One region of the Azonexus sp. GW821-FHT04F04 genome, then DNA from elsewhere that is predicted to be linked to it. Evidence: predicted binding sites of a transcription regulator. Region 1 holds the regulator's gene; the other holds the start of a gene.
The links. Region 1 encodes FNR, which switches genes on or off when oxygen is low (the NO sensors DNR and NnrR bind a similar motif). Its sites were predicted from a motif close to TTGANCTAGNTCAA; they were not measured.
Positions count from the first base shown of each region.

Region 2: a site for FNR is predicted at 3,914-3,927, ahead of ccoN (cytochrome-c oxidase, cbb3-type subunit I). Genes of this name have one in related genera too.

Region 1 covers NZ_JBWKSX010000005.1:53,570-61,383, forward strand. Annotated here, with positions in the region: gene AC07TV_RS11600 (heavy metal translocating P-type ATPase) at 1-538, opposite strand, end outside; gene AC07TV_RS11605 (universal stress protein) at 535-960, opposite strand; gene AC07TV_RS11610 (sulfite exporter TauE/SafE family protein) at 976-1,647, opposite strand; gene hemN (oxygen-independent coproporphyrinogen III oxidase) at 1,711-3,114, opposite strand; gene fnr (fumarate/nitrate reduction transcriptional regulator Fnr) at 3,200-3,946, shown strand; gene AC07TV_RS11625 (DUF302 domain-containing protein) at 3,956-4,390, opposite strand; gene AC07TV_RS11630 (porin) at 4,520-5,635, opposite strand; gene AC07TV_RS11635 (TonB-dependent receptor family protein) at 5,977-7,814, opposite strand, start outside.
Region 2 covers NZ_JBWKSX010000013.1:91,768-99,581, forward strand. Annotated here, with positions in the region: gene ccoG (cytochrome c oxidase accessory protein CcoG) at 1-513, opposite strand, end outside; gene ccoP (cytochrome-c oxidase, cbb3-type subunit III) at 644-1,543, opposite strand; gene AC07TV_RS20135 (cbb3-type cytochrome oxidase subunit 3) at 1,559-1,735, opposite strand; gene ccoO (cytochrome-c oxidase, cbb3-type subunit II) at 1,741-2,382, opposite strand; gene ccoN (cytochrome-c oxidase, cbb3-type subunit I) at 2,393-3,817, opposite strand; gene ccoS (cbb3-type cytochrome oxidase assembly protein CcoS) at 4,109-4,300, opposite strand; gene AC07TV_RS20155 (heavy metal translocating P-type ATPase) at 4,300-6,738, opposite strand; gene AC07TV_RS20160 (3-hydroxyacyl-CoA dehydrogenase) at 6,794-7,561, opposite strand; gene AC07TV_RS20165 (GGDEF domain-containing response regulator) at 7,725-7,814, shown strand, end outside.

The DNA.
Region 1 (7,814 bases):
ACAGCGTCACCACCGTCGAAAAGCCCCAAGCCATACTGGTCCCTAGCGCGACCAGCACATCCATATTGGCGCCGCCGCCACGCAGGGATTTGAAGCCGCCATCGTAGAAACGCCAGCCGATCCAGAACTGCACGGGCGTCGCCAACGCCAGCTGGAACCAGCGCGGCAATTCATTCATGTGGCCGTGTTCGCCGAACATGAAAAACATCTGGCCGACCAGCGGCAAGGTCAGCGCCACCGAAATCCAGAACCGCCGGATTTCGCTGCGGTAGACCAGCAATTTGGCGGCTTTTTCACGTTCGCGCGTTTGCCCGTCGACCACTGCAGCACTGAAACCGGCCTTGGCGACAGCCGCCACCACGGCAGCTTCATCAGCTCCGGCCGCAAGGCGAACTCGCGCCCGTTCGGCCGCCAGATTGACGTTGGCCTGCATGCCAGCCTGGCGGTTGAGTACCTTCTCGAGGCGCGCCGAACAGGCTGCGCAGGTCATGCCACCAATGGCAAACTCGACGACCCGGCCCGTTTCGGACTCAGTCATTTGACCAGCAGAACAGGACAAGGCGCCAGATGCAAAGTCCGGCTCGCCACGGACCCCATGACCAGCCCGGCAATACCGCCCCAGCCATGCGACCCCATGACGATCAGATCACAGGCCAAATCGCCAGCCACCCTGGCAATCACCTCGGCTGGCTGGCCGACGTGAATGTGCGTCGTATGAAAACGCCCGGCCGCGTCCAGCTTTTTCTGGGCCGCGGCCAGATGCTCCTGTCCCTCTTCCAGATAATAGGCATGCAGCGTTTCCTTGCCGACATGGGCTTGCACGCGACCAATCGGAATCGGCGCATGGACGTGCAGCAGGTGAATTTCCGGCACGTCGCGAAACCAGCTGACGTGGGTAATCAGGTGATCAACCGCGCGCAAGGAACATTCGGAACCATCAACCGGCAACAGGATTTTCATGATGTCATTTCCCGACTAAAGCTGGCCTGACAAATAGATCAGGCCGACGAATCCATATAGGCCAAAGCCTAGCACCAACAGGCCGGACAGGGTACGTACGACCGGCCGCCGGACGAATTCGTTCAGTCGCGCCAGGACGATGCCAGCCAACAATAGATTAGGTAGGGTTCCGAGGCCAAACGCCAGCATCATCAGGCCGCCACGCGTCGCCGAACCTGCCGTCAGCGCGCTGGCCAGCGCGCTATAGACCAGACCGCAAGGCAACCAGCCCCAGAGCAGGCCAAGCGGAAAAGCCTGGCCAACATTGCGTGCCGGCAGAAACCGCCGGGTCAGCGGTTGCAGATGGATCCACAGTTTTTGTCCGGCACGTTCGGTGAAAGCCAGCGCCCGCGTTACACCGAGCAGGTAAAGGCCAAGGGCCACCAGCATCAGATTGGCAATGAAATAAAGAATCAGCCGGGCCGGAACCTGCCCCTCCAGGCCCATGCTGGCCGCCCCGAGAGCCCCGGCAATGGCGCCGGCCACGCCATAGGACAGGATGCGCCCACCGTTGTAGGTGAAATGCATCGACCAGCGCGCCGTGACGCCCATCGACAAGGCGCCAACAATGCCGCCACACATGCCGACGCAATGGGTCCCGCCGAGCAGACCAACAAGAAAAAGTGCGAGAAAACCGGAATCAGGCATCGAACAGAATCAACAAAAGCAAAGCGGGCAGTTTAACTGCCCGCTTTGATTGCTGCACACCGCTCAGATAACTTTGGAGTAAGTCGCCCGCTGGCGACCAGCCCGCAGATAGCGGTCGAAGACCATCGAAATGATGCGCACCAGAAGACGTCCCGGCGGCAGGACAGTGATCCATTCGCGGTCGATCTTGAGCAACCCGGCCCGCTCCATTTCCTTCATGTCTTCCAGCTCTGCTGCAAAATACTCGCGGAAGTCGATCAGGTGAGCGCTTTCAATGCTTTCAATGGACAATTCGAAATGGCACATCAGGGCCTGGATGATGGAGCGACGCAGAATGTCGTCAGCCGTCAGTTCGATGCCACGGAACACCGGCAGGGAGCCAGTATCGAGCGCATCGTAGTACTCATCGGCGGTCTTGACATTCTGGTAGTAGCTCGGCCCGACCTTGCTGATCGACGAAATGCCGAAAGACAGCATGTCGCAGTCGGCATACGTCGAATAGCCCTGAAAATTGCGGTGCAGGCGGCCTTGGCGCTGAGCAACAGCCAGTTCATCATCGGGCTTGGCAAAGTGGTCCATGCCGATGAAAACGTAGCCTGCATCGGTCAGTTTCTTGATGGCCAGCGCCAGAATCTGCAACTTGGTATCGGCCGACGGCAGATCGGCATCGTTGATCCGGCGCTGCGGCTTGAACATGCTCGGCATGTGCGCGTAGTTGTAGATCGACAGGCGATCCGGATCCATCGCCAATACCCGCTCGATGGTCCGGTTGAAACCCATGACAGTCTGGTGCGGCAAGCCGTAGATCAGGTCCACAGAAACCGATTTGAAACCGTTGGCCCGTGCATCGCGGATCACGCTGTAGGTTTCTTCCTCGCTCTGCACGCGATTGACAGCGACCTGGACTTTTTCATCGAAATCCTGGACACCAACGCTCATCCGGTTGAAGCCGAGTTCGCCGAGTAGCGCAACGGTCGCCGTATCGACCTTGCGCGGATCGACTTCGATAGAGTATTCGCCGCCCTCAAGCAGCTTGAAGTGCTTGCGCGTTTCACCCATCAGTTGGCGCATTTCATCGTGCGACAGGAAGGTTGGTGTACCGCCACCCCAATGCAGCTGGATAACTTCGTGCTCACCATCGCGACCTTCCAGCGCCGCAGCCTGGATATCCAGCTCCTTTGCCAGATACCGGAGATATTTCGCGCTACGCCCGTGATCCTTGGTGATAATTTTGTTACACGCGCAGTAGTAGCAAATAGTGTTACAGAAAGGTATGTGGAAGTATAATGAGAGAGGTCGGCTTATGCCGCCGATATTCCGTTTGCCAAGCCAGACTTTCGCTGCCTCAGAATCGAAGGCCTCGACAAAGCGATCGGCCGTCGGATAAGACGTGTAACGGGGGCCGTTGACATCAAAACGGCGGATGATCTGGGGATCGAATACGAGGTTTTCAGTTGCGAAATTCATTAGGCCAGCCACTAAAAGTAGGTCTGATTATGTTCGGAAGGTTCGATTTTATGGTTGACTTGGATCAAGCGAATGCAGGTTGCGAATGGCTCAAACACACCCGTTAAATCAGGAAGTCACGCTGTCTGTTATCAAGACAGCCTGTTCCAATTGTAACCTGCGCGAACTGTGCCTGCCGTACGGTCTCAGCCTCGAAGAACTGGAACGTCTTGATGATCTGGTATCGACCCGCCGTCGGATCAAGCGCGGCGACCACCTCTACCGTGCCGGCGAAGTTTTTGATGCCATCTATGCGATTCGCAGCGGCTTCTTCAAGACCGATGTGCTGCTTGAAGATGGACGCGACCAGGTAACCGGCTTCCAGATGGCCGGCGAATTGCTCGGCCTCGATGGCATCAGTACCGAACACCACACCTGCAATGCCATCGCGCTCGAAGACAGCGAGATTTGCGCCATTCCGTTCTCGCGCCTGGAAGGCCTGTCGCGGGAGATCCACACGCTGCAGCATCATTTCCACAAGGTGATGAGCCGGGAAATCGTCCGCGACCACGGCGTCATGATGTTGCTTGGCACGATGCGCGCCGAGGAACGACTGGCTGCCTTCCTGCTCAATCTGTCACAGCGCTTCACGGCGCGCGGCTTTTCGCACGCCGAGTTTTACCTGCGAATGACGCGCGAGGAAATCGGCAGCTACCTCGGCCTCAAGCTCGAAACGGTGTCTCGCGCTTTCTCCCGCTTCCAGGAAGAAGGCCATATCGCCGTTCAGCAGAAACACATTCGCATCCTGAACGTGAACGGGCTGAAAGCCCTGATGAACCACCGCGCCTCCTGAGCGAGGCTTCTACCAGCGCAGGCGGGCTAGTTCCGCTGCGCGCAGGACAATCCTCTGTAACAACGATTCGGCACGCTGCCGGCCTGCCGTCGAGCCGCCAGGCGAACGATACGCCAAGTGGATCTCGGTCGGCTTTCCTACCAATGAATACAGGGCAATGGACAGCGGGCATAGCGTCAATTGCCGAGGGTCTTCGCGGACCAACTCAGCGGCCAGCAGGCTGCTGCAGAACTGGATGATTTCCGCTTCGCCGTAAGGAATCGCGCTGCCGCCGACAGCGGTGCGGGCCAGCATGTCGCGAAACGGCAGGATGCTGCCGACCACTAGGCCTTCGCTCTCGATAGCTTCGATCAGCCCGTCGTGGGCGGTCCGGAAATCGGAATTGCTCACCGTGACGACGACGGCGTCGTCTGCGACCGTTGGCAGGGAAATCCCGAGCAGCAACAGGAAAACCAGAAAAAAATGGGACGCCCCGTGGGACGTCCCAAACAGATGTACAGAAAACATCTGACGCAAGAGTTCGTTGCCTGGACGCTTCAATGGAAAAGCGAACCGTCCGGGCAAATCAGCGATTTAGAACGAGTGCTTCATACCGATGGCCAGGCCGTTGATGCCGGCGCTGGTACCGGAGCTGTTGCCCATCGGGTTGATGGTGTAGGCCGCATTGGTGTCGTTCTTGATGTGCGCGTAGTCAGCGTACAGTTCGGTACGCTTGGACAGGGCGTAGCGTGCGCCGAGGCCGATCTTCCAGGCATCGCGGTCGGTCAGGGTCTTGTCCTTGACCTGGCCGAACATGCCGAGCACGGAGAACTTGCCGACCGGCACGGTGGCGCCGATGAACCAGTTGCGACGATCATACTTCTGGTTGGCCGCCAGACCGAAGGCAGCGGTAGCGAAGGTCGTGTTGCCGCCGATGAACGAGTTCACATCGCCCTTGATGACGTCATAGACGCCGCTGACCTTGACTACGCCGAAGTCGTAGGAAGCGCCGGCGGTGGCAACGTAGAGGCGGGAATTGTCGTAACCGACGGCCCGGGTGGTTTCATAGTCGAGATCGATGCTCAGCGGGCCGTTGGCGTAGATCAGGTTGGCCGACAGCAGACGGTCGTCACCGTTGTTGCCCGTGGTGGTCGCGGTCATCGGCGAGTGGACGGCATTCAGGCTGCCTTCGGCGCCCTGGGTGTTGGTGGCGGTGGCCAGGATCACGGTGAAGCCGCTGAAGGACGGCGAGATGTAGGCGATGGCGTTGGCTGCGCGGTCGTACTGGGTGGTCATCGAGGTCAGGCTGGCGACCGAGTAGTTGCCGAACGGGCTGTACTTGCCGTAGATGCCGTAACGGATGCCGTCGAGGTAACCGGCAACGGCAGTACCGAAACCGCCGGTCACGCCGACGTACTGGTGGCCGGCAGAAGCCAGGCCGGTACTGGTGTCCGGGCTGATGCGGTATTGCAGGTCGAACAGGGCCTTGAGGCCGTTGCCCAGATCCTCGACGCCCTTGAAGCCGATGTGGCTCTGCGAAGCAGCGCTTTGCAGGTCGTACTGCGACTGGCCGCTGGCGACTGCGCCGTTGCTGCCTTGACGGAACATGACACCCATATCGACGTTACCGTAGATGGTGACGTTGGATTGTGCGAAGGCTGCACCGGACGTAACAGCTGCAACAGCCAGCGCGATAAGTTTTTTCTGCATTGAATTGCTCCTCAATCATCTTTTGTGTGAATGAACCCCGAAGCGAGTACCGCTCCGTACGAATCTTCCCTCTCCCAACCCCGAGGGCAGTGTTCCGCGCTATGTAATTGCGAAGGCCGTGCCAGCCCGTCAAAAAACCCCGTGATTTTTCTGCAAAGTCCGCTAGCACTTGGATTTCAGGCCTTTTTCCCGGTTGACCGTGGCAATCATCCGAACATGCTGACGCGTTCAGTTTCTGGACAATTGCTGCGTCGCTGAGCCAAAACGAAACAGTGTTCAGCGTTTCAGCAGGCGTAAAAAAGCCCGACCGGGGCCGGGCTTGAGCGGGGGAATGGAGGTGCTCAAAAAGTATATCGCGCGCTCACGCCGGCCAGCCAGGTGCGCCCCGGCGCCGCTTCGTAGTAGCGGCTGTTGCCGTCGCCGACGATGACCGAGCCGACGTACTGGCGATCGAAAATGTTGTCAAAGCGCAGGAAGGTACGCAGGTTGAGGTCGCCGACCTTGCGGTCGACACCGAAGCGCAGGTTGGCGATGGCGTAGCCCGGCGCTGCCTGCCTGGTGTTGGTGTCCTCGACGTAAACCTTGCTCCGGGCGATGCCCTCGACGGCGGCATGGAAGCCGCTGGCCGGATGTTTCCAGGCCAGTTCGCCGAACAGGCTCTGGGCAGGAACGCCGGGCAGACGGTTGTCAGCATTGATCAGTCCGGACGAGGTGGTGAAGGCTTCGTCGTAACGGGCGTCGAGGAAGGTATAGGCGATGCGGGTCGACAGGTTGTTGGCCCAGCGGCTGTCGAGCCCGGCTTCGAGACCACGGCGCAGGGTCTGGCCTGCATTGCGGTAGGTTGTCCGGCCCCCGGAGGCCGAATCGACGACCAGTTCATCCTCGGTTTCGATCTGGAAGACCGCCACGTCAATCCGACTATCGTTGCCGATAAAGGCCTTGAGACCGGTTTCGTAGTGCGTACTGGTCGACGGCTTTAGGTTGTAGCTGAAGGTGCCGCCGGGTCCGGAATAGAACAACTCGTTGAAAGTCGGCGCCTCGAAGCCGCGCGCCGCGCTGGCGTAGATGTTCACCGTTGGCGTCAGGCGGAACATCGCGGCGATGGTCGGCGTCGTCTTCTCGTAGCTGACGCTGCCACCATCGTTGCCGTTGCTCAGATAGGCGTCCTTGACGTTGAATGAAACCTGGCTGTGGCGAACGCCACCACTGAAGGTCCAGCGCTCGCCCTGCCATTCGGCCTGGGCGTACTGGTCGAAGCTGGCGACGCGATCCTCTTCGGCGCGACGCTGGACGCCCTTGACGCCGAGCGTGGCGCCGATGAAATTCTCGTAACCGCGCCGGTTGTCGATCGACTGCTCGTAGTCGACCCCGACCGTCGTCGTCAGCTTGCCGCCGGCCAGCTGGAAGCGGCCGATCCAGCGCGTCGAGGCACCAGCGAAGTCACGGTCAAAATCGATGATGCCGCCGGAGTGCTTCGGATTGCCTTGCGGGCCGGGCGGAATCGACTGGTACTGAATGGTCGAGCGCTGCCCGGCGTAGGCCGAGGCCTGCACCGAATGATCGCCAAAACGGTGCTCGTAGGTCAGCCCGCCCTGCATGTGGTCGATGCTCTTGCGCGTGTTGTAGTCAAGCGCCGGCTGGGCAACGCTGCGCGGATCAGCCTGGTAGCCTGCCCAGGTCTGGCCTTGCGGGTCTTCGGCCGTCTGCTTGAAGCTGTTGGCGATGAAAGTCAGCTTGCCGTCCTGGCTCGGCCGGTAGGTCAGCTTGACCATGGTCTGGTCGCGTTCGGCCTTGCTGTGGGCGCGATAGCCGTCGGTGGTGAAATGTGAGGCGTCTATGACATAACCGAGGCCGCCGACTTCGCCCTGGGCGCTGACGTCCTGCTTCCAGGTATTGTTGCTGCCGGCGACGAGGCTGCCTTCGACACTCGGCGCGCCCTTGCCGTCCGGCGTAAACATCTGGATGACGCCACCAGCATGGTTGCCATAAACCACGGCCATCGGTCCGCGCAGCACTTCGATGCGTTCGGCGCGATCGAGGTTGAAGGTGGCCGCCTGCCCCTGGCCATCCGGCATCGAGGCCGGAATGCCGTCGGAAATCAGACGAATGCCGCGCACGCCAAAGGCCGACCGGGCTCCGAACCCGCGCGACGAAATCTGCAGATCCTGCGCATAGTTCT
Region 2 (7,814 bases), on a different contig from region 1:
AGTCCACAGCGAGATCAGCAACCATATTGCGTGCTTCACCGCCTTTAGACGGAACTTTCGGGCCGTCATCGGCCCCTTGTCCAACTTCATGCGGGCCGAACGATCCCCCTCGATCCTGTTTTCGATCCACATGAATATTTCGGTGTACACGGTCTGAGGACAGGCATACCCACAGAACAAGCGCCCTGCAATCGCTGTAAACAGGAACAAGGCATAGGCCGAAACAATCAGTAGCAGCGCAAGGTAGAAGACATCCTGAGGCCATAAAACCAAGCCAAACAAATAGAATTTCCGTTCAACCAAATGGAGCAGCACGGCCTGACGACCATTCCACTCAAGCCACGGCACACAATAGAAAAGTATCTGGGTGACCCAGACCAGAATCCAGCGCCAGTTGTTCCACCACCCCTTGACGTCACGGATATAGACCTTTTTGTGCTTCTCGTAAAAAGACACTTCCACCTTAGGATCGGTAGATTTGGCGTGGGGACTATTGCTAGAGGATTCCGTCATGGTCTTATCCGTATCTAAATTACGCTGAACATGCACTGTTCGGCGCTATTGCAACGCAATTTAGATACAAATCAGGATTTTCAAATGCAGAAATAAAAACGGGGCGGCCAAGCCGCCCCGTATATGCCAATTACTTGGCGCCTTGGCTCAGGCTAATCACGTAAGCCGACAGCAGATGCACCTTGGCATCGCCTAGGAATTCCTTCCAAGCAGGCATCTGATTCTGACGCCCCTTGGTGATCGTTTCCGTGATGGTCGCTTCAGAAGAACCATACAACCAGATCTTGTCGGTCAGGTTGGGAGCACCAACAGCAGCCATACCCGTCGCTTCCATACCGTGGCAACCTACGCAACCAGCGGAGGTAAAGGTTTCCTTACCCTTGGCAGCACGGACAGAGTCATTCGGCAGACCGGACAGCGAACGAACATAATTCGCCAGATCCTTGATGCTGTCCGCACCCAACTGCTCATGCGGAGGCATGACGCCCATACGACCATTGGAAATGGTTTCCTTGATCTGTTCCGGCTCACCACCATATTGCCAGTCGGCGTCGGTCAGATTCGGAAAGCCCTTGGCTCCACGCGCATCAGCACCGTGACACTGCATGCAGTAGGTCAGGTACAGACGCTTGCCCATTTCCATGGCTTGCTTGTCGCCGGCCACAGCCTTGACATCCATGGCCATGAACTTGTCAAACAAAGGCTTGACGGTCGCATCCATCTTGTCGACTTCGGCCTTATGCTGACCACCGGACGTCCAGCCCAGCATCCCCTTGTTGTTACCTAGGCCCGGATACAGCGCGAGATAGACAAAAGCGAAGACCACAGTGATGATGAACATCCAACTCCACCACTTGGGCATTGGATTGTTGTACTCCTCCAATGTTTCATCCCAAACGTGCCCCATCGTCTTGCCAGGCGTAAAGGTCGCTTTGCCCTGCATGTAGAGAAGAATTGCGCAGGCGAGAATACTACCCACCACAATCACAATCACGTACATGTTCCAAAATTCGCTAACGAAATCGCTCATTTGCTTTCCTTTTTTTCAGCGGGGGTGCGACGGCGTTGACACCGCACCCTGATCATCATGCTCCGCGAACGGCAAGTTGGCAGCTTCCTCAAACCCCTTCTTGCTACCCCTGCCGTAGGCCCACCCCACAATACCGAGGAAGCAAAGCAACCCGACAACTGTGGTTATGGAACGCAGATCGTTGATGTCCATGGCTATTACTTTACGTTCTTCAGTGCCGTACCCATACCCTGCAGGTAGGCAATCAGGACATCAAGTTCGGTCTTGTCACCGATGGCAGCCTTGGCACCCTTGATCTCTTCATCCGTATAGGTGGGGATACCGCGGGCATTGGCGAAACCACGCATAACCTGCATCTTCTTCTCGATGTCAGCGCCAACCGTATCCTTGGCCTTATTGCCAGCCAAAAAGGCGAAGGCCGGCATGTTGGACTCAGGCACGACATCACGAGGATTCATCAGGTGAGCACGCTGCCACTCATCAGAGTAGCGACCGCCAACACGGTGAATATCCGGACCTGTACGCTTAGAGCCCCACTGGAACGGGTGATCATAAACGTACTCACCGGCAACAGAATAGTGACCGTAACGCTCGGTTTCGGCGCGGAACGGACGAATCATCTGCGAATGGCAAAGAAAACAGCCCTCGCGAAGATAAACGTCACGGCCAGCCAGACGAACAGCATCGTAAGGCTTGACGCCCTCAACCGGAGTCGTGGTCGATTTCTGGAAGAACAGCGGAACGATTTCGAGCAGACCACCCCAAATCACGGTAAGCAACGTCAGCACAATCAGCAGGACTACGCTTTTTTCAATTTGCTCATGCTTTAGCATTGTTATCTCTCCCTAATCAGGCGTGATGACCGGCCGGAGCGATCACCGGCATGTCCTGTGTCTTGCCACCAGCCATGGTCTTGAACATGTTGTAAGCCATGATCAGCATACCGGACAGGAACAGGACACCACCCAACCAACGGATCGCCCAGAACGGATAGGATCCCTTGACGGACTCAACGAAACTGTAAGCCAGCGTACCGTCGGCATTGACAGCGCGCCACATCAGGCCCTGCATCACCCCCGAGATCCACGTAGAAGCGATATAAAGTACGGTACCAATGGTGGCGATCCAGAAGTGGGTCGTCATCAGCTTGGTGCTATACATCTCGGACTTGCCAAAGAGCTTCGGCAGCAGGTAGTAAATTGAACCGATGGAAACCATGGCCACCCAGCCCAGAGCGCCTGAGTGAACGTGACCGACAGTCCAGTCCGTGTAGTGCGACAGCGCATTGACCGTCTTGATCGACATCATCGGACCTTCGAACGTGGACATACCGTAGAAGGACAGCGAAGTGATCAGGAACTTCAGGATAGGATCGTCGCGCAGCTTATGCCAGGCACCCGACAGGGTCATGATGCCGTTGATCATGCCACCCCAAGACGGAGCCAGCAGAATCAGCGAGAAAACCATACCGACGGACTGCGTCCAGTCAGGCAGTGCAGTGTAGTGCAGGTGGTGCGGACCCGCCCACATGTACGTAAAGATCAGCGCCCAGAAGTGAACCACTGACAAACGATAGGAGTAAACCGGGCGACCCGCCTGCTTCGGCACGAAGTAGTACATCATGCCAAGGAAGCCTGCTGTCAGGAAGAAGCCCACCGCATTGTGACCGTACCACCACTGGATCATGGCATCCTGAACACCGGCATAGGCCGAATAGGACTTGGTCAGCGTAACCGGCACAGCAGCACTATTAACCAGATGCAGCAGCGCAACGGCGATGATGAACGCGCCGAAGAACCAGTTCGCCACATAGATATGCGAAACGGTGCGCTTGCCGATGGTACCGAAGAATACAAGCGCGTACGAAACCCAGACCAACGTGATCAGGATATCGATCGGCCACTCCAGCTCGGCATACTCCTTACCCTGGGTAAAACCCAACGGCAAAGAAATCGCTGCGAGCAGAATGACAAGTTGCCAGCCCCAGAAAGTAAAGGGAACCAGCGGACCGCCCCACAAACGGGCGTGCGATGTGCGTTGAACACACCAGTAAGACGTTGCAAACAGGGCGCAACCACCAAATGCAAAAATAACTGCGTTGGTATGCAACGGACGCAAACGACCAAAGTGCAGGAAGCCAATATTCAGCTCCGGCCAGACCAACTGCGCAGCAATGATGACACCAACCAGCATGCCAACAATGCCCCAAATAACAGTCATGACAGCGAATTGCCGTACGACTTTATCGTTATATGTGGTTTTCGTTCCAGACATGAACCCACCTCTCGTAAAGAAAAAACGGAATGCCCACCTCCCTTAACCCAAGGGGGCACATGGAAAGCGATGTTATTCTAGTTCAGGGGCAGTGTTTTGACCTAGATCAACCTACCTATTATCTAAGGCAGATAGTCCGTAATATCTAGGCGCAGCATGGGATCCCCTAGGCGTGGACAAAAAAAGGGTGCGTCGTAACGCACCCCAACCCCAACAGAGAATCGCTGCAAAGCTTCCGCTTCACAATGTAATAACTATGCCAAGTGTCAGCGCCCCTAGCGTTGACACAGGTCAAACATTGTCTCGTTTGGTGGCTTCCTTGGTATCGTCGAGTGGCTTTGGCTGATCCTCGTCCATCAAAACACGAAATCCGGGCCCCTCGAGGTCATCGAATTGCCCGCTCCGCACTGACCACCAAAAGGCGATGGCGATCCCAAAGACAAGGATGACCGATACCGGGATGAGGAGATATACGCTTTCCATCAATCTGTCTCCACACGCTGAATGCGCAGTGAATTAAGGACGACCAGCAAAGAGCTGGCCGACATGCCGATGCCGGCAATCCAAGGGGTTACGTAGCCGGTAATGGCCAATGGCAGGGCAACAAAATTGTACGCGAAGGACCACCAAAGATTCTGGTGAATTACTTGCAGGGTTTTCCGGGCACGCCGCAGGCCGTGACGCAAATGATCCAGATTCTCGGAGAGCAGGATGAAATCGGACTGAGTCCTTGCCAGCTGCGCCCCCCCTCCCATGGCGACCGACACCTGCGCCTGAGCCAGCACCGGCGCGTCATTGACGCCATCGCCAAGCATGGCGACGATGGCGCCTTCAGCCTGGAGCCCGGTGACGCAATCGTGCTTGCCCTGCGGGGTAACCCCGGCCCTGACATCAGTGATGCCGAGCTTGCCGGCAACCAGATGCGCCACGGCAGGCGCATCCCCCGTCAGGAGAATGACTTTCTTCCCGGCATTACGCAGTTCCGAAATCAACTCAGCCGACTCTTGGCGCAATTCGTCACCGATCCGAAACAGTGCAAGACAGCCGGTTTGATCAGCAAGAGCGACAACCGTATCACCGCTTTCCAGCCAGCCGGCTGCGGTGTCCTGCAGTTTGGCATCGCTCAGGGCCAGCGCGTAATCAGGGCGGCCGATTCGGCAACGGCGGCCGCCAACGAGGGCTTCGATACCCTGCCCGGGCTCACTGAACACTGCCGAAGTAACAGGCAACTCTTCCCCGGCAGCCAGACGAAGTGCAGTGGCCACCGGGTGTTCAGAGGCGTGCTCAAGTGCGGCCGCCATGGCAAGACAGGTTTCCCGACTCTCGCCGGCGGTTGGGAGGACATCCACCAGATGCATCCGCCCTGTCGTTAACGTGCCCGTTTTATCAAAGACAAAATGAGTTGCCCGCGCCAGTGTTTCAATGGCGTGGCCGCGCGTTACCAGCAAGCCATCCTTCGCCAAGGCGCCCGCCGACACTGTCAGGGCGATCGGCGTCGCCAGCGAAAGTGCGCATGGGCAAGTAACAACAAGCACTGAAACGGTAATCCACAATGCTTTCGATGGATCGACGATATACCAGCCGACGGCGACCAGAATCGCCACGGCAAGCAGAACCGCGACGAAATAGCTGGCGATGCGATCAGCCAGAACGACGATTTTCGGTTTTTCAGCAGCCGCCCGCTCCATCAACTGGATGATCGCTGACAGACGCGTTCCCTCGCCAACTTGCTCGACTTGCACAACCAAAGGGCTTTCGGCATTGATCGACCCACCGGTCACCGCCTCGCCGGGCGACTTAGGCACCGGTTTGCTTTCCCCCGTCAGCAACGCCTCGTTGGCGCAACTGACACCTTCGATTACCCGGCCGTCCGCCGGTACAATCTCTCCAGCCCGAACCATGACGTAGTCGCCCGGGCGCAAATCGGCGACAACACATTGCTCAGTGTTACGGTCAACCGGAAATTTCGGTATTTTTTGAGCAAAGGCAGGCAGCAGGCGGGCCAGCGCCTCGGTGACGCTGACTGCCTTCTGGCGCGCCGTCATTTCCAGATAGCGGCCACCCAGCAAAAAGAAGATGAACATGGTGACCGAATCGAAGTAGACCTCGCCGGCCTGCATAAATGTTGCCCAGCAACTGGCAATGAAAGCGGCGCCAACACCTAGTGCCACCGGCACATCCATGCCGACGCGGCGCAGCTTGATATCGCGCCAGGCGTTGCGGAAGAAAGGTGCCGAGGAATAAAAGATGACCGGCATGGTCAGCAGCATGCTGGCCCAGCGCATGAGGCTTTCGATGTCGGGCGCCATGTCGCCGTCGGCAATATAGACCGGGTAGGCATACATCATTACCTGCATCATGCCGAAGCCGGCAACCCACAGGCGCCACATGGCTTCACGCCGTTCCTTGCGGGAAATTTCCTCGTTTTTGGCCGCATCGTACGGGTAGGCGCGATAACCGATGGCAGCGATGGCGCTGAGAATATCCGAGAGCTTGATGCGGGTTTCGTCCCAGCGCACGCGGGCTCGGCGGGTCGTGTAGTTGATATTGACGGCCATCACACCGGGCAATCGGCCAACATGCTGCTCGTTCAGCCAGATACAGGCGGAACAGGTGATGCCCTCAAGCAGCAGCGACGCCTCGCGCTCGTTTTGACCAAGCTCCTTGACAAAGCTTTTCTGGAATTCGGCGTGGTCGTACATGACCAGTTGTTCGAGAATCGCCGGCATGGCTTCGCGCGGCGACTCGGGCATCGCATCGCGGCTGCGGTAATAGTCGGCCAGCCCGTTATCGACAATCGATTGCGCCACGGCCTGGCAGCCAAAACAGCACATGGCCCGCGGCTGGCTGTCTATCTTCACCGACAGATCAACATCGTCGGGAATCGGCAGGCCACAGTGATAGCAGGAGGCGGGGGGCATCAAATAAAAAGGCACCGAAGTGCCTTTTGGGTCAAGGACAGAGCCGAAGTATAGTTTATTTGACGCCCATCCGGATGGCGCCATCCAGCCGGATGACTTCACCATTCAGGTACGCGTTCTCGGCGATGTGCCGAACCAGCGCCGCGTACTCGGCCGGTTTGCCCATGCGAGTCGGGAACGGCACCATTTTATTCAGCGAGTCCTGCACCTCGGGCGGCATGCCGAGCAGCATCGGCGTTTCCATGATGCCCGGGGCGATGGTCATGCAACGGATGCCGCTGCGTGCCAGTTCACGAGCGACCGGCAGGGTCAGCGCCACGATGCCGCCTTTCGAGGCCGCGTAGGCCGCCTGCCCAAGCTGACCTTCATAGGCGGCAACGGAGGCGGTATTGATTATCACGCCGCGTTCGCCACCGGCATCCGGCTCGTGTTTCATCATTGCATCAGCCGCCAGGCGGATCATGTTGAAGGTGCCGACTAGATTGATGTTGATTACCTTGGCAAAACTCTCCAACCGATGCGGCCCTTCCTTGCCAAGAACCTTCTCGGCCGGCGCGACACCGGCACAGTTCACCAGACCATGCAGCGCACCGAATTTGGAAATCGCCGTATTTATCGCGTTGACCGCAGAAGTCTCGTTGGCCACATCCGTTTCGACAAAACAGGTGTTTGCACCCAGTTCAGTCGCCATCTTTTCGCCCGCCTGACGATTCAGGTCAACCAACACCACTTTCGCCCCGGCTTCCACCAAAGCACACGCCGTCGCCGCGCCCAGCCCGGAACCCGCGCCGGTTACCAGAAATACTTTGTCCTGAATTTGCATCGCAACCATCTCCTGAATATTTGTCATTTTCCAGACGGTACCGTATGGAAAGAAGGCACATATTACTCCTCGATGTGACGATCGAAAATGCCTTCACTTTCGATCTCTGCATTACGCAGTGCTATGATCGATAAGTATCCAGACCATTCAAGGCAACCCGATCATGTCCGAGCAGATCGCACCCGACAGAAGCAGGCCGACCGTACTCGTCATCGACCCGTCGGCAAGCAACAGGGCATTGATCTGCGAGTGC